DNA from 4 places in the Bradyrhizobium australafricanum genome. Region 3 is predicted to be linked to each of the others. Evidence: predicted binding sites of a transcription regulator. Region 3 holds the regulator's gene; each other region holds the start of a gene.
What was found. The regulator PhoB, encoded in region 3, activates phosphate uptake and scavenging genes when phosphate is short. The targets are predictions, from matches to a motif close to TGTCATNNANCTGTCAT.

Region 1 (4,969 bases), on a different contig from region 3:
GAACACCTGCACGACGCCCTCCTCCGACATCTGCTGCAAGGCTTCCTTCAGCTTCTTCGCCTTCATCGCATCGGTCAGCCGGACGCGGCGGACGATTTCCGGCGCGAAGCTCGGCACGCCGACGAAGGTCAGATCCTCGCCCTCGGTCAGGGTGTCGCCGATCCTGAGCGTGCCGTGGTTCGGAATGCCGACGACGTCGCCGGCAAAGGCCTCGTCGGCGACCGAGCGGTCCTGCGCGAAAAAGAACTGCGGGCTCGACAGGCTCATGTTCTTGCCGGTGCGCACCAGCTTGGCCTTCATGCCGCGGCTGAGCTTGCCCGAGCACAGCCGGGCGAAGGCGATGCGGTCGCGGTGGTTCGGATCCATGTTGGCCTGGATCTTGAACACGAACGCGCTCATGCGCGGCTCCGATGCCTCGACCTTGCGCAAATCCGAGTCCTGCGCGCGCGGGGCCGGCGCGAACTTGCCGAGGCCTTCGAGCAAATCGCCGACGCCGAAATTGCGCAGCGCGCTGCCGAAATAGACCGGCGTCAGATGGCCCTCGCGGAACGCAGCGAGCTCGAACGGCTTGCAGGCTTCCGAGGCCAGCGCGAGCTCGTCCTTGACTTCGGCGACGTCGAGATTGGGATTGCGCTTGCCGAGATCGGCGATGTCGATCTGCTCCGTGGCGCCGGTCTTGGCTCCGCCGCCCTCGAGCAGCCGCACGCCGCCATTGACGACGTCATAGGTGCCGAGGAAGTCGCGGCCGCGGCCGACCGGCCAGGTCATCGGCGTGGTGTCGAGCGCCAGCGTCTTCTCGATCTCGTCCAGAAGCTCGAACGTGTCGCGGCTCTCGCGGTCCATCTTGTTGATGAAGGTGATGATCGGGATGTCGCGCAGCCGGCACACCTCGAAAAGCTTTCGGGTGCGCGCCTCGATGCCTTTCGCGGCGTCGATCACCATCACCGCGGAATCGACCGCGGTCAGCGTGCGATAGGTATCTTCCGAAAAGTCCTCGTGGCCCGGCGTGTCCAAGAGGTTGAACACGAGGTCGTTGAACTCGAAGGTCATCACCGAGGTGACGACCGAGATGCCGCGCTCGCGCTCGATCTTCATCCAGTCCGAGCGCGTGTTGCGCCGCTCGCCCTTGGCCTTGACCTGGCCCGCGAGATTGATGGCGCCGCCGAACAGCAGCAGCTTTTCCGTCAGCGTGGTCTTGCCGGCGTCCGGGTGCGAGATGATCGCAAAGGTGCGCCGTCGCGCCACTTCCTCTGAAAGCGGCGAGCGGGACGGCGATTCGGCTGAAACTGAAATGTCGGACATGGCGGGGCATTTGGCAGGGAAAACGGGCGCAATCAAGGGCGTTTTGTCGCAATGCGGAACGGCCGCACCATCCCCATATAGGCACCGGAAGGACGACCTTCTCCTCACCATACCATTCGCGGGGACGACCCTGCCTTATCTGGAGGGTTCGTGATGGCTTGGACCATTCTGTTCACCGCTGGCCTGCTCGAGATCGGCTGGGCGATCGGGCTGAAATATACCGAAGGTTTCTCCCGACTGGTGCCGTCGGTGCTGACGCTGGCGGCGATGGCCGGCAGCGTGATCCTGCTCGGCCTCGCGCTGAAGACGCTGCCGATTGGAACCGCCTACGCGGTCTGGACCGGGATCGGCGCGGTCGGCACCGCAGCGCTCGGCATCATCCTGCTCGGCGAACCCGCGACCGCGATGCGGCTTGCCAGCATCGGACTGATCGTTGCCGGCATCGTCGGGCTGAAGCTGGTCGGCTGATTACTCCTTTTTGGGACGCGTTTTCTTAACGCGAACCTCGCTCGAAAACGCTACTTCAGAATCTGCACCGCCCAATAGCTCGCGGCTGCGACCGCGGCCGACGCCGGGATCGTGATCACCCAGGCGTAGACGATCGAACTCGCCACATTCCAGCGCACGGCGGAAAGCCGCCGTGCGGCGCCGACGCCGACGATGGCGCCCGTGATGGTGTGCGTGGTCGATACGGGAACCCCGAGATAGGTCGCCATGAACAGCGTCACGGCGCCGCCGGTTTCGGCGCAGAAACCCTGCATCGGCGTCAGCTTGGTGATCCGCAGCCCCATGGTGCGGACGATCCGCCAGCCGCCCATCAGGGTACCCAGCGCCATCGCGCCCTGGCAGGCCAGCACCACCCAGAACGGAATTTCGAAGGTGTCGCCGAGATGGCCCTGCGAATACAGCAGCACGGCGATGATGCCCATGGTCTTTTGCGCGTCGTTGCCGCCATGGCCGAGCGAATAGAGCGACGCCGAGGCGAATTGCAGGATGCGGAATGCGCGATCGACCGCGAACGGCGTGGAGCGCACCGAGAGCCAGGACACGATCGCGACCAGCACCAGCGCCAGCAGGAAGCCGACCAGCGGCGACAGCACGATCGCGAGCAAGGTCTTGGAGAGCCCGCTCCACACCGCCGCCGAAATCCCCGCCTTCGCCATGCCGGCGCCGACCAGGCCGCCGATCAGCGCGTGCGAGCTCGACGACGGAATGCCCAGCGCCCAGGTGATCACGTTCCAGACGATCGCGCCGACCAATGCTGCGAAGATCACGGTCGCATCCACCACCGACGGCTCGATGATCCCGGTGCCGATCGTGTTGGCAACGTGCAGGCCGAACACCAGGAACGCGACGAAGTTGAAGAACGCCGCCCAGAACACCGCATATTGCGGCCGCAGCACGCGGGTCGAGACGATGGTCGCAATCGAGTTCGCGGCGTCGTGCAGGCCGTTCAGGAAGTCGAACAGCAGCGCGACCGCGATCAGGATGGTCAGAATTGGAAGACCCAGCGTGGCGTCCACGTGATGCCCCGCTCTATTGTGCTCTGTTGAGCATGATCGCCGCGCAAACGCTTCGCGTTTGTCGCAGGGAAAACCGCATCACACTTTTCCCGATCATGCTCAGACTTGCTCGATCACGATCGAGTTGATCTCGTTGGCGACGTCGTCGAAACGGTCGGCCACTTTCTCGAGATGGTCGTAGATCTCCGCGCCGACGATGTAGTCCATCGTGTTGGCGTCGCGGTGCTTCAGGAACAGCTCCTTGAGCCCGATATCCTGGAGATCGTCGACCCGGCCCTCGAGCTTGGTCAGCTCCTCGGTGATCTGGGTCAGCATCGAGACGTTGTGGCCGATCGACTGCAGCAAGGGCAGCGCGCGGCCGACCAGATTGGCGCATTCGACGATCAGGCCGCCCATCTCGCGCATCGGCGGCTCGAACTCGCGCACCTCGAACAGCATGACCGCCTTTGCGGTCGCCTGCATCTGGTCGACCGCGTCGTCCATCGAGGTGATCAGGTTCTTGATATCGCCACGATCGAACGGGGTGATGAAGGTGCGGCGAACCGCGGTCAGGACCTCGCGGGTGACGCTGTCGGCGTCGTTCTCGAACTGATTGACGCGCTGGCAAAAGACCGGAGTCTCCTCCCCGCCCTTCAGCATGTCCTGCAACGCCAATGCGCATTGCACGGAGGTCCGGGCGTGTCGGGCGAACAGGTCGAAAAACCGCTCTTCCTTGGGCAGGAAGGCGCGAAACCACCGCAGCATGTCTCAGTTCCATCATTCCGGGACAGCCCTTTTAGCGACTGTCACAGAACTGTCATAGAGCATCTGGCGGAGAAAAAACCTGAAACGGCCGCCCGAGCGGGCGGTCGTCCACCGCTAAAGTCGGCCGAAAGTCGCCGAGACCTGCCCTACAGCGACCGCCGCAACAAATGGGCCAGCTCACCGACCAGGCCGCGCCGGAACAGCAGCACGCAGGCCACGAAGATCACACCCTGGATCACCGTCACCCACTGGCCGAAACCGGCGAGATATTGCTGCATGGCGATGATCACGAAGGCGCCGACCACCGGGCCGAAGATGGTGCCGAGACCGCCGACCAGCGTCATCAGCACGATTTCACCGGACATCGACCAGTGCACGTCGGTGAGCGAGGCATTCTGCGCCACGAACACCTTCAGCGAGCCGGCAAAGCCCGCCAGCGTGCCCGACAGGATGAAGGCGAGCAGCTTGTACTGGTCGGTCTTGTAGCCGAGCGAGATCGCCCGCGGCTCGTTTTCGCGGATCGACTTCAGCACCTCGCCGAACGGCGAGTTGATGGTGCGGTAGATCAGCAGGAAACCGGCGAGGAAGCCGACCAGCACGACATAGTAAAGCACCAGCGGCTTCGAGAGATCGAAGATGCCGAGCAGGTGGCCTTGCGGAATGCCCTGGATGCCGTCTTCACCATGGGTGAACGGCGCCTGCAAATAGAGGAAGTAAAGCAGCTGCGACAGCGCCAGCGTGATCATCGAGAAATAGATGCCCTGCCGCTTGATCGAGATGTAGCCGGTGACCAGGCCGAGCAAGGCCGCGGCCGCGGTGCCGACCAGGATGCCGAGCTCCGGCGTCAGCCCCCACACCTTCAACGCGTGGGCCGAGACGTAGCCGGCAGTGCCGAGGAACATCGCGTGGCCGAACGACAGCAGGCCGCCATAGCCGATCAGGAGGTTGAAGGCGCAGGCGAGCAGCGCGAAGCACAGCGCCTGCATGACGAAGAACGGATAGATCCCCGTCCACGGCACGATCGCCAGCAGCAGCGCCATCGCGGCGAATACGATCATCTCGTCGCGCATCGCGCGCGGCGTGATCGGAAGTGTATCGTCGGTCAATGCTGACATATCAAGCCGCCCGTCCCGTCAGTCCCGTTGGCTTCACCAGCAACACCACCACCATCAGGACAAACACCACGGTGTTGGAGGCCTCGGGATAAAAATACTTGGTCAGTCCCTCGATCACGCCGAGCGCGAAGCCGGTAATGATCGAGCCCATGATCGAGCCCATGCCGCCGATCACGACCACCGCGAACACCACGATGATGAGATCGGCGCCCATCAGCGGGCGGACCTGGTTGATCGGCGCCGACAGCACGCCGGCGAGCGCGGCAAGACCGACGCCGAGCCCGT
Region 2 (4,969 bases), on a different contig from region 3:
GTTCGATCACCGGAATGCGCCGCGCGCGGCCGGCGAAGGCGGCACAGGCATCGAGAAGCTCGGCCTCGCTCCGACCGTCGGCGAGCGCGGTGGGCGCCTTCAACGTGGCGTGGAATCCATACTTGCGCGGATCTTCGGTGACCTCGCGCCAGTCGGACGTGACGCCGTTGGGAAACGGCAGGTCGTCGCCTGACAGGGAATCGTAGCCGAGCAGCGTCGAACCGAAGCGGTGCAGCGCGCTGTCGGGTGACGGCGCATAATAGATCGCGTAGCGCGGAGTGTTGGCCATGGGACTGAGCTACGCCGCCGCAACCGTCTTGCGCGGCGCGAGCGAATGAACGAGGCAGCTCGCGTCCGCCAGGTGCACCAGCCGTCCGGCCGCTATCACGGCGACGATGCGCGGCCGCAGCGGCACCTTGTCGTCGACGACGATGATGTCGGCACGGCGGCCCGCGGCGAGCACGCCGCGATCGGCGAGCCCGGCCGCGCGGGCCGGCGCCGACGAGATCAGGTCCCAGGCCCTGGCGAGCGGCAGGATCCCGTCGTCGGCGAGGCGGAACGCCGCGAGCAGCTGCGCCGGATAGTAGTAGTCGGACGCCAGCACCGAGCAGAGGCCCTGTGCGATCATGTCGGATGCCTTGGTCCAGCCGGTATGGCTGCCGCCGCGCACCACATTGGGCGCGCCGAACACGATGAAGTCGTCCGCGGCCGCAGCGTCGCGCGCGGTCTCCTCGTTGACAGGGAATTCGGCGATCGTGGCGCCCAGCGCGCGAAACTCCTGGCGCATCGCCGGGCTGTTGTCGTCGTGCGATAGCATGCGGATATCGGCCGCGCGCGCGGCAGCGGCCAGTCGCGCGATCGAGGCGGGCACCTCGGGGCGGCGCGCCACGATCCGGTCGAGCATGTCGTTGACGGCCTCGACGGAGAGCCCGGTGCGCTCGGCGAGCTGGTTGCGCTTCTTCGGCTTGACGTTGCTGTGGTCGTTGAAGGCGAACAGGTCGATGCGGCCTTCACCGAGCCATTGAATGATCTCGGCCTCGGCCTCGAGATTGTGGGTCTCGTGGCGCAGATGGAAGCGCGTATCTGCGGCGAGCTGCGGCCGCAGCGCCTCGATCGCGTCGAGCAGCTTGCGCGCATTCTCCGCGCTGCGCAGGCCGGGCTCCCACGACCAGGTCGTGCCATGGAACACGGTGGTGATGCCGTTGGCGATCGCCTGCCGGTCGCTGTCGATCAGCGCCACGTCGGTCGGGAAGTCGACGCCGGGGCGCGGCATCATCTGCCGCTCGAACGCATCGCCGTGCAGGTCGATGATGCCGGGCAGCACCAGGAGGCCGCTGGCATCGATGTGAAGCACGGCGCGATCCTGCTCGGCGTCGAGCGCGCCGATGTCGCGGCCTGCGGTCCGCAGCGAGGTCTCGACCAAGGCGCCGTCAACCAGCGTGCGCCCGCCCTCGATGAAAATGTCCGTCACGATGCGGCGCTCCGTTGTTTGGCTTGCGATTGGGATACGGCCATGGCCTCATGCTTGTCGAGGAATTCCTCGACCGCGAGCTTGCGAAAGTCGGGCAGGACGCGGCGGAGCGTCTCGTGATCCCAGTCCCACCATGCGAGCGCGGCGAGGCGGTCGGCGATCGTCTCGGAGAAGCGCCGCTTCACCGGCCGAGCCGGATTACCGGCAACGATGGTGTATGCGGGAACGTCCTTGGTCACGATCGCGCCGGCGGCGACGACAGCGCCGGTTCCGATGTTCCGTCCTGGTAACAGGATCGCACCGTGCCCGATCCAGACGTCATGGCCGATATGCACGTGATGCGCACGTCGCCAGTTGAAGACGTCGGTGTCGTCGCTCTCTCCGGGGAAATACGCGCTGGCGCGGTAGGTGAAATGCGCTTGAGCCGCGCGATGCATCGGGTGGTTGCCGGGGTTGATGCGAGTCATCGCCGCGATCGAGCAAAACTTGCCGATCGAGGTGTAGGTGATCTGGCTGTCGTTCACGACGTAGGAATAGTCATCCATGCTGACTTCAAGCAGGATCGTGCGCGCGCCGACCTCGGTATATTTGCCGAGCTTGCTCTCACGGACCGACGCGGTCGGGTCGACGGTCGGCACAACCGAGAGTGTTTTTCCGGCCATCAGGGCCTCCGCAAATCTTCAAGAATCTTGGGCTTCCGGGGGATGCGCGCTCGTCATCGGGATGCTTGATGACAACATCATGACGTTGCGATGACGGCAAGGGAGCGACAAGGGAGGGGTGTGGACGATCGCCGCACCGCAGCGCCGTCGTCACATAACTGTAAAACGCCGGGGATAGCGATGGCCCAACGAGGCGCGGTTGGAGCATTACATGCTGGTGGTGGAAGGTTTGACGTGCCGTTTCGGCACGAAAGCCGCAGTCGACGACGCGTCCTTTTCGATCGCGCCGGGCAGCTTTGTCGGCGTGATCGGCCGCTCCGGCGCCGGCAAGTCGACGCTGCTGCGGATGATCAACCGTCTCGCCGATCCGACCTCCGGCCGTATCCTGTTCGAGGGCACCGACGTCACCGCGTTGCGCGGCAAGGAACTGCGGCGGTGGCGCGCGCGCTCGGCGATGATCTTCCAGCAGTTCAATCTGGTCGGCCGCCTTGACGTGCTGACCAACGTGCTGATGGGCCGGCTGGCCCAGATTCCGTCATGGCGCTCGCTGGCGCAGGTCTGGCCGGAGCAGGACAGGGCGCTCGCGCTGTCGGCGCTCGAGCAATTCGACATCGCCCAGCTGGCGGCACAGCGCGCCGACCAGCTCTCCGGCGGCCAGCAGCAACGCGTCGCGATCGCCCGCGCGCTGGTGCAGGAGCCCGACATCATTCTCGCCGACGAGCCGATCGCCTCGCTCGATCCGCGCAACACCAAGATCGTGATGGACGCGCTGCTGCGCATCAACAAGCATTTCGGCATCACTGTGCTTTGCAATCTGCACTCGCTCGACCTGGCGCGGACCTATTGCGACCGCCTGGTCGGCATGGCCGCGGGTCGCGTGGTGTTCGATGGCGCCCCCGCGGCGCTCACCGACCATATCGCCCGCGAGCTCTATGACCTCGAGGCCAATGACGTCATCGGCGCAGCACCGCTGCCCGCGCCCGACGGTGCAACTGCGCCGGCACTCGGCACCGCAGCCGCGGCCTGAGCGTCGCGCATTTTTCAATCTGGGAGGCCGGGCATTTTGCCCGGCCAACAGGTGCAACTACTACAAAAGAGGGGTAGTCATGTTCACTCGTCGCATCATTCTGGCTGGCGCCGCCGCGCTGGCGTTTGCCGGTTCGGCCTCCGCGCAGGACTGGAAAGCAAAATACCCGGAGCTCACCTTCGCGGTGGTGCCGGCCGAGAACGCCTCCGGCGTCACCGAGCGCTGGACGCCGTTCGTGGCGTATCTGTCGAAGGAGCTCGGCGTGAAGGTCACGCTGCGCATCGCCAACGACTATGCGGCCGTCATCGAAGGCCAGCGCGCCGGCAACATCCAGATCGCCAGCTACGGCTCGGCCTCGTTCTCTCGCGCGCGCCTGACCGGCGTCAAGACCGACGCGTTCGCCAACGATATGAACGCCGACGGTTCCACCGGCTATTACTCGGTGTTCTTCGTCAAGGCGTCGAGCCCGTACAAGACCGTCGAGGACCTGAAAGGCAAGAATCTCGGCCTGGTCGATCCGAACTCGACGTCCGGCAACAACGTGCCGCGCTTCGAACTGAACAAGATGGGCATCGCGAACGCCGAAGGCTATTTCGGCAAGGTCGTGTTCACCGGCAGCCACGAGAACGCCGTTCTGGCGCTGTCGCAGGGAACCGTTGATGTGGCCGCCAACCAGTGGACCAATGAGGACGATTCCACGCTCGCCCAGATGCTGACCAAGGGCATGCTGAAGAATGCCGACGGCTCGGCGATGAAGAAGGATGACTTCCGCATTATCCACAAGTCGGCGCTGATCATCAACGGCCCCTATGCGTACAACACCGATCTTCCGGAGGACCTGAAGGCTGCGATCGCAAAGGCCTTCTTCGACGCACCGACCAAGGACAAGGCCGCCTTCGACCGTCTGTCCGACGGTCAGAAGAAGGGCTTCCATCCCGCCACCACCAAGGATTGGGACGGCACCATCGAGCTGATCAAGTTCGTCGACGGTTTGCGCAAGAAGGCGAGCTGATCGCACGCCTGAGGTCACGAGGGCCGGGCGTATAGCCCGGCCCTTTCTCTCCACTCAACTCCGAACCGGACTGGCACGCGTCGATGGCGACCGCCGTATCCATTCTTCCAGCGCAGCAACTGGCGACGCTGGAGGACGCCTATCGCAAGTCCGTCGCACGCAAGCGGTTGAAGGCCGCGCTGGCAACGGCGGCATTCTGCGCGGTGCTGGTGATCGCGGCGTTCGGCGCGGAAGTGAACCTGCGCACGCTGTTCACCTATTTCGGCAATTTCGTCAGCTATTTCGATCGCATCCTGACGCTGGATTCCGGCGCGCGGGTCTGGACCGATCCCGCCGAATGGTTCTGGGGTTGGCATAAGTGGCTGAAGATGCTCGGCGAGACGATCCTGATCAGCTATGTCGGCACGCTGACGGGTGCGGTGCTCGCCTTCGCGCTCAATTTCTTCGCGGCCCAGAATACGTCGCCGGGCCCATGGGTACGTTTCACGATCCGCCGCCTGCTGGAATTCGCGCGCACCGTTCCCGGCATCGTGTTCGCGCTGATCTTCGTGATCGCGTTCGGCCTCGGGCCGATGGCCGGCATGCTGGCGATCGCGATCCACACCACCGGGGCGCTCGGCAAGCTGTTCGCCGAGATCGTCGAGAATGCCGACATGAAGCCGGTCGAGGGCATCCGCTCCACCGGCGCGAGCTGGCTGTCCTGCATGCGCTTTGCCGTGCTGCCGCAGGTCTCGGCCGGCTATGCCAGCTATGCGCTGCTGCGCTTCGAGATCAACGTCCGCGAGGCGTCGGTGATG
Region 3 (4,969 bases):
TCGTGCTGACCTTCTTCGTGCTCGCCGGCGCGCGGCTGATGCTGATGCGGCTTGAAAAGAAGGCGGGGAAGTAACGCCATGAACCCGATCTACAAATCCCGCCGCCGCAGCGACATCGTCATCCGCGCACTCTGTGTCGGCGCCGCGCTGTTCGGCGTCACCTGGCTGGCGCTGATCCTGATCACGCTGCTCTATAACGGCCTTGCCGGCCTCAGCGTGCAGCTGTTCACCCAGAACACGCCGCCGCCCGGCTCGACCGAAGGCGGCCTGCTCAACGCCATCGTCGGCTCGGTCATCATGACCGTGATCGGCGTCGGCATCGGCGCGCCGCTTGGCCTGTTCGCCGGCACCTACCTCGCCGAATACGGCAAGCACGACAAGCTGACCTCGGTGATCCGCTTCATCAACGACATCCTGCTCAGCGCGCCCTCGATCATCATCGGCCTGTTCATCTATGGTGCGGTGGTGGTGCCGATGCGCGGCTTCTCGGCGATCGCAGGCAGTCTCGCGCTCGCGGTGATCGTGATCCCGGTCGTGCTGCGCACCACCGAAGACATGCTGCTCTTGGTGCCCAATCCGCTGCGCGAGGCCGCCTCCGCGCTCGGCCTGCCGCGTTCGCTGGTGATCAAGCGGATCGCTTATCGTGCGGCGCGATCGGGGCTGATCACCGGCGTGCTGCTGGCGACCGCCCGCGTCGCCGGCGAGACCGCGCCGCTGCTGTTCACCGCGCTGTCGAACCAGTTCTTCAGCCTGGATCTGACCAAGACGATGGCCAACCTGCCGGTGACCATCAATAACTTCGTGCAGAGCCCCTACGCCTACTGGAAAGAGCTGGCGTGGAGCGGTGCGCTGCTCATCACATTCACCGTGCTCGCGTTGAATATCGGCGCGCGTATCCTTGGTGCCGAAAGGGCCGCAAAATGACCGAGCTTTCCGTCTCCACGACTGCCGCAGGCCACATTCCGCAGGTTCCGCTGCCGGAAGCGCCGCCGAAAGTCACGGTGCGCAATCTCAACTTCTATTACGGCGAGCACCACGCGCTGAAGAACATCAACCTGACGCTCGGCACCAACCGCGTCACGGCGTTCATCGGCCCGTCCGGCTGCGGCAAGTCGACCCTGCTGCGCATCTTCAACCGGATGTACGACCTCTATCCGGGCCAGCGTGCGGTCGGCCAGCTGATGCTGGACCAGACCAACATTCTCGACCCCAAGCTCGACCTCAACTTGCTGCGCGCGCGGGTCGGCATGGTGTTCCAGAAGCCGACGCCGTTCCCGATGACGATCTACGAGAACATCGCCTTCGGCATCCGCCTCTATGAGAAGATATCGAAGTCCGAGATGGACGACCGGGTCGAGAAGGCGCTGCGCGGCGGCGCGCTGTGGAACGAGGTCAAGGACAAGCTGAACGCCTCCGGCCTGTCGCTCTCCGGCGGCCAGCAGCAGCGCCTGTGCATCGCGCGCACCGTGGCGGTGCGCCCCGAGGTGATCCTGTTCGACGAGCCGTGCTCGGCGCTCGACCCGATCTCGACCGCCAAGGTCGAGGAACTGATCCAGGAGCTCTCCGAGGACTACACGATCGCGATCGTCACCCACAACATGCAGCAGGCGGCGCGCGTCTCCGACAAGACCGCCTTCATGTATCTCGGCGAGCTGATCGAGTTCGACGACACCAACAAGATCTTCACCTCACCGAGCGATCGGCGCACCCAGGACTACATCACCGGCCGGTTCGGTTGACCGGCGCATGATCCGGAAAAGTGGAAACCGGTTTTCCGATCAGGTCATGCTAAAATTCAGGACACGAAGCCATGATCCCCGGGATCATGGTTGAGGGAGACAAGCGATGGCTTCTGAACATACCGCCAAGGCATTCGACAGCGACCTGCAGGAGTTGACCCGCCTGGTCGCCGAGATGGGCGGCCTGGTCGAACGGATGATTACCGAGTCGGTCGACGCGCTGATCCGTCGCGACGTCGCGCTCGGCAAGCGCGTGGTCGCCGCCGACATCGAGATCGACAATCTGCAGCGCAACATCGAAGAGCGGGCGGTGCTGACGATCGCCCGCCGCCAGCCGATGGCGATCGACCTGCGTGAGATCGTCAGCGCGATGCGCGTCGCCACCGACCTCGAGCGGATCGGCGACCTCGCCAAGAACATGGGCAAGCGCGTCGCGGCGCTGGAGAGCGATTTCCAGCCGCTGAAGTTGATCCGCGGCCTCGAGCACATGACCGACCTCGTGCTGTCGCAGGTCAAGTCGGTGCTCGACGCCTACGCCGCGCACGACCTGCCGGCGGCGATGAACGTCTGGAAGGGCGACGAGGAGGTCGATGCGATCTGCACCTCGCTGTTCCGCGAACTGCTCACCTACATGATGGAAGATCCGCGCAACATCTCGTTCTGCATCCATCTGATGTTCTGCGCCAAGAACATCGAGCGGATCGGCGATCACGCCACCAATATCGCCGAGACCGTGTTCTACATGATCGAGGGCCAGCAGATCACCGACAAGCGCCCGAAGGGCGACATGACCACTTTTGCCACCACGGTGCCGGGCAACTGAGGCATGATCGGCAAGCACGGAACCGGCAAGAGCGAAACTGGATGATCCTCGCGAAAAATCGTTTCCGCGGGGACTATGCTCAAGGAAGTAAGCGTTTCGGTTTGCGTCTGGGCAACGGATCACCACAGAGAAAGAACTTAAACCGATGAGCGCACGCATTCTGGTAGTCGAAGACGAGGAAGCGCTGACGACGCTGTTGCGCTACAATCTCGATGCGGAAGGCTACGATGTCGAGACGGTGGGGCGCGGCGACGATGCGGATACAAGGCTGAAGGAGCGCGTTCCCGACCTCGTGGTGCTGGACTGGATGCTGCCGGGCCTGTCCGGCATCGAACTGTGCCGCCGCCTGCGGGCGCGGCCCGAGACCAAGCAGCTTCCGATCATCATGCTGACCGCGCGCGGCGAGGAAAGCGAGCGCGTGCGCGGGCTTGCCACCGGCGCGGACGATTACATCGTCAAGCCGTTCTCGGTGCCGGAGTTGCTGGCGCGGGTGAAGGGCCTGTTGCGCCGCGCCAGCCCGGAGCGGCTTGCGACCGTGCTGACCTACGGCGACATCGAGCTCGACCGCGAGAAGCGCCGCGTGGCGCGCTCGGGCCGTCCGATCGATCTCGGGCCGACCGAGTATCGCCTGCTCGAATTCTTCCTCGAGCATCCCGGCCGCGTGTTCAGCCGCGAGCAACTGCTCGACAGCGTCTGGGGCCGCGACATCTACATCGATGAGCGCACCGTTGACGTGCATATCGGCCGCTTGCGCAAGCTGCTCAATCCGGGCCGCGAGCAGGATCCGATCCGCACCGTGCGCGGCGCCGGCTACGCGCTCGACGACCGCTTTGCCAAGGCCGAGCCGCAGCCGTAACGGCCATGCGGCATTCATAAACCGCAACACTACGTCGTCCCGGCGCAAGCCGGGACCCATACGCCGCGGCCAGCGCAATCGGCACGCGGCCAGACGGCTTTCTAACAACACCCATTCGTGGTTATGGGTCCCGGCCTGCGCCGGGACGACGCTGGTGATATAGCCGGGCTACGGATCACACAAAAAAAATCCCCGCTTTCGCGGGGATTTGTTTTTGAGGTTTTCCGTCGTTTTCCCGAGTGCTCACTTGATCTGCGGTTTCGCCGACGGCCGGCGGCGATCGGCGGCGGGCTGGTAGGCGACGCGCGAGTGATGCGCGCAATAGGGCAGGCCGGCGAGCGCCTTGCCGCCGCAGAAGAAGAATTCCGGGCTCGAGGGATCGCCGACCGGCCAATGACAGGTGGCCTCGTTGAGCTCGAGCAGCGAGAGCCGCTGGCTCATCGGCACCACATTGTCGTAGGAGATCGGATCGGGCTCCATCTCGACCTCGAAGGCGTGCGCCAGCGCGGTGTTGCCGCGCGAGACCGGACGCGCCACCCGCATCATGTGCTGGGCCGGGCGAGCCTTGCGCTGCCGCGGCGCGGCCGTGGAGGGTGCCTTGGCGCGGCCGGAGAGGCCGAGCCGATGCACTTTGCCGATCACGGCGTTTCGCGTCACATTGCCAAGTTCCGCCGCGATCTGGCTGGCCGACAGGCCGGACTCCCAGAGTTTCTTCAGCTGCTCGACGCGATCGTCGGACCAGGTCAATACAGTCATCGCATTCTTCCCTTCGCGCAGCGCCGGCCAATCATTGGAGCGGCGCTGCGAGCCAATCTGGACAAATATCCCTGCGGCCAGAATCCCTTAGCCCTCGCCGGGCACGGTGTTGCGCCCGAACGTTTACGCGAGACACGAAGGCTACTTAGAGGGTCCAGTACCGCCGCACGAGATGTCGTACCCGACAGGCCAAACGCTACAATATGGCGTGACTCTGGCGCAAGAGTCCGCGGCCGTGCGTCCACATGTTCCCACACAGTTAAGCATCGCGATGAGGCTTTTCCACCGCACCGGAATGCTCCGGATTGCGCTCGTTTCGCATTGCAGGAAGGCCACTTCGTGGCGATTGACACTTACCGACCGCAGCATAGAATGCCCGCCACGTGCCGCCCGCAAAGGCGGCCGTTTTGTTTTCCGAAGCTGGCCGTTGCTGCGCTGGCGTCAAGGCGCAGCGGCAATTGTCGGCTTAAAAACCGTCAGTGATCGCCATGACCAACGCTGCCACGTCGCATCTGCTCCCCGTCTTCGCCAGGGTCGATCTCGGCTTCGAGCGCGGTGAGGGCGCCTGGCTGATCGCAACCAACGGCGACCGCTATCTCGATTTCACCTCGGGCGTCGCGGTCAACGCGCTCGGGCACGCGCATCCGCATCTGGTCAAGGCGCTGCAGGAACAGGCGACCAAGCTCTGGCACATGTCGAACCTGTTCAAGAGCCCGGACGGCGAGGTGCTTGCCGCGCGGCTGTGCGAGCAGAGCTTTGCCGACTTCGTGTTCTTCTGCAATTCCGGCGCGGAGG
Region 4 (4,969 bases), on a different contig from region 3:
GCAGCCGCACCCCGCTATAGCGTTGCGGGCGGCGGCGGAAGAATTCGGGGATGACGTCCTCGATCAGCGCGTTGTCGTCGTGCAGCTTCTTGAAGGCGACGAGCCCCGACACCAGTGTGCCGGCCTTGCTGGCCTCGACGCCGGGCGTCAGCAGGAAAAGCAGGGAGTTGAGGTCGTTCTTCTCGGCGACGATCTGGTTCTCGCGGAGATATTGCGCCACCACCGGCGCGGGGATGCCGTGATCGGCGTAGGCCCCGGTGGCGTGATCGAAGCCCGGCGTCAGCAATGTGAGCTTGTTCGGGTCGGTCATGGCGAAGCCCGCGGTCAGCTCGGGGAAGCCGTGCCAGGTTTCGCCCGGACTGAGCTGCCAGTAGGACGGATTGGTCGCGAGCTGATCGGTCGAGATCGTCTCCCAGGCGACATTGTGCACGCCGTTCTCGCGCGCAACGTCGGGGATCATGACGCGGTCCGGCACGAACGGCTCGAAGAACCAGCGCCGCTCGGGGCGCGTCTCCTTCTCCTCGAACTCGCGATTCACGGCGCGGATCTTCTTGCGCAGCTCGATGCCGAGCCGGATCGTGTCGTCCCACAAGACTTCGCCGGAGCGGCCCTTCATCATCTGCGCGCCGACATCGAGCGAGGCGAAGATCGGATAGAATGGCGAGGTCGAGGCGTGCTGCATGAAGCTTTCGTTGAAGCGGCGGTGCTCGACCCGGCGCTTCTGGCCCTTGATGTGGCGGTCGCGGATGTGGATCTGCGAGGCCTGCGAGAAGCTCGCGAGCTGCTTGTGGGTCGATTGGGTCGCAATGATGCCGGGGGCCTCGGGGCCGAGATCGGACAGTCCCATGGCGAAGCGGCCGGCATAGATCGGGTGGAATTTCATGAAGCCGGCCCAGGCCTCGTCGAACAGGATGTAGTCGCAGAGATGGCCGATCCGCTTGAGGATCATCTCGGCCGAGTGGATGCTGCCGTCATAGGTGCACTGCTCGACCACGGCGACGCGGAACGGACGCTCCTTCTTCCAGGCGTTCTCGTCCTTGACCAGCGGGTGCTTGCGGATGTGGTCGCGCAGCGCGCCCTCGTCGAGCAGGTCCCAGCGCATCGGCCCGATCAGGCCCCAGGCGTTGCGCACCGTCGGCACGTAGACCGGGATGCCGCCGCCGATCAGCAGCGCGCCGTGATGCGCGGCCTTGTGGTTGTTGCGGTCGAACAGCACGAGGTCGCCGTCGGTGACCAGCGAGCCGAGCGCGACCTTGTTGGAGGTCGAGGTGCCGTTGAGCACGAAGTAGGTCTTCTCGGCGCCGAAGATCCGGGCCGCCTCCTTCTGCGCCCGCAGCGCCGGCCCTTCGTGGGTGAGGAGGTCGCCGAGGTCGAGCACGGAATTGTCGAGGTCGTCGCGGAACACCGCTTCGCCAAGGTGTTCGACGAACACCCGTCCGATTGGGCTGCGGCTGTAGAACACGCCGCCATTGTGGCCCGGGCAGGTCCAGAGCTGGTTGCCTTCCTCGGCATAGTCGACCAGCGCGCCGAAGAACGGCGTCTTCAAATTCTCGGCATATTGCTTCAGCCTGGAGATCAGGTTCTTGGCGATGAAGGGCGGGGTTTCCTCGGACAGGAACACGTAGCCGTCGATGAAATCGAGCACCTCGACCGGCAGGTCCTCGAACCGCTTGCGCCGGATCAACAGGATGATCGGGAAGTCGAGGCCGCGCCGGCGCATCAGGTTGATCAGCGCCGCGGTCTTGCCCTCAAGGCCCTTCTTGCCCCAATCGACCACCATGCAGCCGATCGCGGCGTCGGTCTGCACCGCGATCTCGGCATCTTCCAGCTTGCGGGCACGAACCACCTCGAAGCCGGAGCGCTCGATCTCGGCGATGATCTGGTTGAAGCGGATGCCCTCGAGGTCGTCGGCCTCGAACACCGGCGCAGCGAACAGGAAGTTGAAGCGTTTGAAATAGTCCATGCGTGTCCCCGAACTGGTCCGGCGCTGACGTGTCGGCACAATTCATGACAGGCAGATGACAATGGGGTCGATGGAGGATCGAATAGGCTGTTGGGGACGCAATCCCTCACTGCACGGCGTCAGCCCGTGGATATTCGAGCTGCATGGCGACGAAGTCCGCCGTATCACGGCCATAGCGTGTCTCGATCCCGGCGAGCGCCCGGTCGAGCGCCTGCGCGGGCGACGCGGTGCCGACCGCGGGCAGCAGACGATCTGCGGACCAATCCGGCGCCACGACTTGCGGATAAATACGCAGGCCGTTGCGGGTCGTCACCGCGTCGCCGGTCGCGGCGAAGGTCACGGCATGCGAGCGGTAGGTGCGCGACCAGCTGTCGGCGACCAGCGCCAGCGAGACCTCGTCGACGCCGGGAGCCAGCGCGAGGCCGAGCTGTTCCCGGTTCCAGAACGCCAGCGCGTTCCGGATGGCGGTCAGCGCGAAGGGACGCGTGAACTTGAAGGCGTTGCTGTCATGCCGCGCGTCCCAGCCGGGCAGGCCGATCTCGCGCGCGACGGCCTCAGCCCTGGTACGGCCGGCGATCGCCTCGATCAGGGTCAGCGACATCGGCATCGAGGCCGAAATCCCGGTCGTCGTCGCGACGCCGCGATCGACCACGATGCGGCGGTCGGCGACGTATTGGATGGCGGGATGTTTGCTGCGCCAGTTCTTCAGGTAGAACCAGTGCGTGGTGGCGCGCCTGCCGTCGAGCAGGCCGGTCGAGGCGAGCACCTTGGCGCCGGCGCAGACGGCGACGATCACAGCGCCTTTCTCCGCCTGCTGCCGGATCCATTGCATGACCGCCGGATCGTCGTCGCGGCTCATCGCCGGCACGATGACGTAGTCGGCGCCGTCCGGATGTGCGGCGTCGAATGCGGCGATGGTCGCATCAGGCTCGACCTTCAGCACCGGGAATAGCGCGACCGGACCGGGTCCCGTCGCCAGCGTGACGACATCGGCAACATCGGCGCGCTTGAGGATGCCGTAGGGCATCAGATAGTCGGTGGTCTCGGTCATGTCGTTGATGCCGAGCATCGCGATCAGGGGGCGCGACCGCTTCGGCGGCTTCAGCGCCGCGAGCGTTGCATCCTGCTCGGCCTTGGCGATCGGAGGCGGAACCCGGAACGCCGATGCGGCGGGCAGGGTGAAGAGCCAGATGCCGCCAATGATTGGAACCAGCGCGGCAACGGCGATGCCGCTCCACGCGAGAAGCCGCCAGGTCATGATGATCGATCTCAACGTATCCGCGTGCGTCGCCCGGCACGCAAGCTACTCGCCGGCCACGTCGACCAAAACGGCGAAATTCCCGCAAAAACGGACACGCGAACAATGCGGCTCACAGGCATAGCCCGGACGAGCGACAGCGACATCCGGGGCCGGTCCTTCCCCGCATGTCGCTCCGCTCATGCGGGCTACGCGACGCGCTCAGTAGACGAGGTTCGTACCCGGCGGCTTTTCCAGTGCCGCCGCCAGCGTCCGATACTCCTCGCATTCGGTGCCACAGATCTCGGCGATCCGCTGCAGATGATACTGCGCCTGGTCGCGGTTTCCCTGTTCGATCTGCCACAGGCCGTAGTAGTTCCACGTCAGGACGTGGTTCGGATCGGCCTTGAGCGCACGTTCGTACCAGACCTGCGATTGCTTGTAGTCGCCGAGCTTGCGATAGGAGTAGCCGATCAGGTTCGCGACGTTCGGCTGATCATCGCGGCCGAGTGCGTGCAACTGATCGATCGCGGCGGCGTAGTCGTTGCGTTCGTAGATTGTCGCATAGGCCGCGCGATAGCCGTCGCGGAATGCCGGGTCTTCGAAGCCGGACTGCTTGACGGGCTTCTTACCTTGTGCGTGGTCTTTCTGTCCTTCTGCTGGGGATAGGACGGCGCGGGAGTGCCGTAGCTCGACCCGTATGGGTCGCCACCACCACCACCGCCGCCACCTCCGCCAGCCGCGATGGCGGTCTGCGGTGGGAACAGAATGATCGGCGCTGTCAGAAATGCCGCAAGCATCATCGGTGACTTGATCATGTACGCCTCCCGATTTGACAAGGACAGTTATTGACCTGAAGCACTAACTCCCGATCGCGGGAGACATTCCGCGCGGTTTGAGAAATTGTTTGCCGAAGCGGCAATCGCACTGTCTCTTCGGGACGTCGCGCTTTCACGTGCACGCTGGCTGAGTGTTTTGTTCGCGCCATCGGATATCGGAGTCGAAACTAACATCGGTGTTAGAATCACACGCAAATGCTCAATGGCCATCTGGACCCGTGGCAAGGAGGACGATCGATGATGAAAACGGACCTCGCCGAGATCTACCGGAACTACATTGCCTGTTTGAATCGCCATGACTGGCTGCAACTCGGTCAGTTCGTTGACGAGGATGTGTGCCACAACGGCCGGCGGCTCGGGTTATCCGGCTATCGCGCGATGCTGGAAGGGGACTTTCGCGACATCCCGGACCTTCGCTTCAACATCGTTCTGCTGGTGTCGGATGCGTCCCATGTCGCGAGCCGGCTGGCGTTCGACTGTTCGCCGAAGGGCGCGTTCCTCGGTCTCGGCGTCAACGGCAAGCGCGTCTCCTTCGCCGAGAACGTGTTCTACGAATTCCGCGACGGGAAGATCGTGCAGGTCTGGTCGGTGATCGACAAGGTTGCGATCGAGGCCCAGCTGTAGCGGCGGAGCCTGGATGCGGGTGACGCGGTTACTTCCGCTCCAGATGCCAGGCGCCGTCCCAATCGGCCGCCGGCGGATCTTGCATGAAGGCTGCGACGCGCGCGTTCATGGCGATCGAGGGGCCGTCGCCGGGCGCCGCCGCCAGCGCGGCGGCGAAGGCCTGCTCGGCGTCATCCCAGCGGCGCTCGCGATAGGCGGCGAGGCCGTCCGCGTAACGCTGCCGCAACTCGGTCTGCGCCGGCGTCAGTTCGTCCTTCTTGCCGAGGATCTCGAACACGGCGACCGGCTGGGTCTGCCCCATCACGA

Region 1: the regulator PhoB is predicted to act here: its motif matches at 3,609-3,625, upstream of J6525_RS00305 (DUF47 domain-containing protein).
Region 2: the regulator PhoB is predicted to act here: its motif matches at 2,202-2,218, upstream of phnC (phosphonate ABC transporter ATP-binding protein).
Region 4: the regulator PhoB is predicted to act here: its motif matches at 2,008-2,024, upstream of J6525_RS13045 (Orn/Lys/Arg family decarboxylase).

What each region holds. Positions count from the first base shown of each region.
Region 1 is NZ_JAGKJL010000001.1:57,821-62,789, forward strand. Features, by position in the region: gene J6525_RS00290 (peptide chain release factor 3) at 1-1,302, opposite strand, end outside; gene sugE (quaternary ammonium compound efflux SMR transporter SugE) at 1,456-1,770, shown strand; gene J6525_RS00300 (inorganic phosphate transporter) at 1,821-2,825, opposite strand; gene J6525_RS00305 (DUF47 domain-containing protein) at 2,925-3,569, opposite strand; gene J6525_RS00310 (branched-chain amino acid ABC transporter permease) at 3,716-4,684, opposite strand; gene J6525_RS00315 (branched-chain amino acid ABC transporter permease) at 4,686-4,969, opposite strand, start outside.
Region 2 is NZ_JAGKJL010000025.1:23,767-28,735, reverse strand. Features, by position in the region: gene J6525_RS22465 (DUF1045 domain-containing protein) at 1-289, opposite strand, end outside; gene J6525_RS22460 (alpha-D-ribose 1-methylphosphonate 5-triphosphate diphosphatase) at 299-1,471, opposite strand; gene J6525_RS22455 (LbetaH domain-containing protein) at 1,468-2,133, opposite strand; gene phnC (phosphonate ABC transporter ATP-binding protein) at 2,345-3,160, shown strand; gene phnD (phosphonate ABC transporter substrate-binding protein) at 3,240-4,172, shown strand; gene phnE (phosphonate ABC transporter, permease protein PhnE) at 4,256-4,969, shown strand, end outside.
Region 3 is NZ_JAGKJL010000048.1:40,542-45,510, reverse strand. Features, by position in the region: gene pstC (phosphate ABC transporter permease subunit PstC) at 1-74, shown strand, start outside; gene pstA (phosphate ABC transporter permease PstA) at 79-924, shown strand; gene pstB (phosphate ABC transporter ATP-binding protein PstB) at 921-1,739, shown strand; gene phoU (phosphate signaling complex protein PhoU) at 1,846-2,562, shown strand; gene phoB (phosphate regulon transcriptional regulator PhoB) at 2,708-3,418, shown strand; gene J6525_RS32870 (GcrA family cell cycle regulator) at 3,662-4,174, opposite strand; gene J6525_RS32865 (aspartate aminotransferase family protein) at 4,663-4,969, shown strand, end outside.
Region 4 is NZ_JAGKJL010000012.1:13,786-18,754, forward strand. Features, by position in the region: gene J6525_RS13045 (Orn/Lys/Arg family decarboxylase) at 1-1,963, opposite strand, end outside; gene J6525_RS13050 (DJ-1/PfpI family protein) at 2,070-3,221, opposite strand; gene J6525_RS47460 (tetratricopeptide repeat protein) at 3,423-3,719, opposite strand; gene J6525_RS13060 (ester cyclase) at 4,277-4,663, shown strand; gene J6525_RS13065 (adenylate/guanylate cyclase domain-containing protein) at 4,692-4,969, opposite strand, start outside.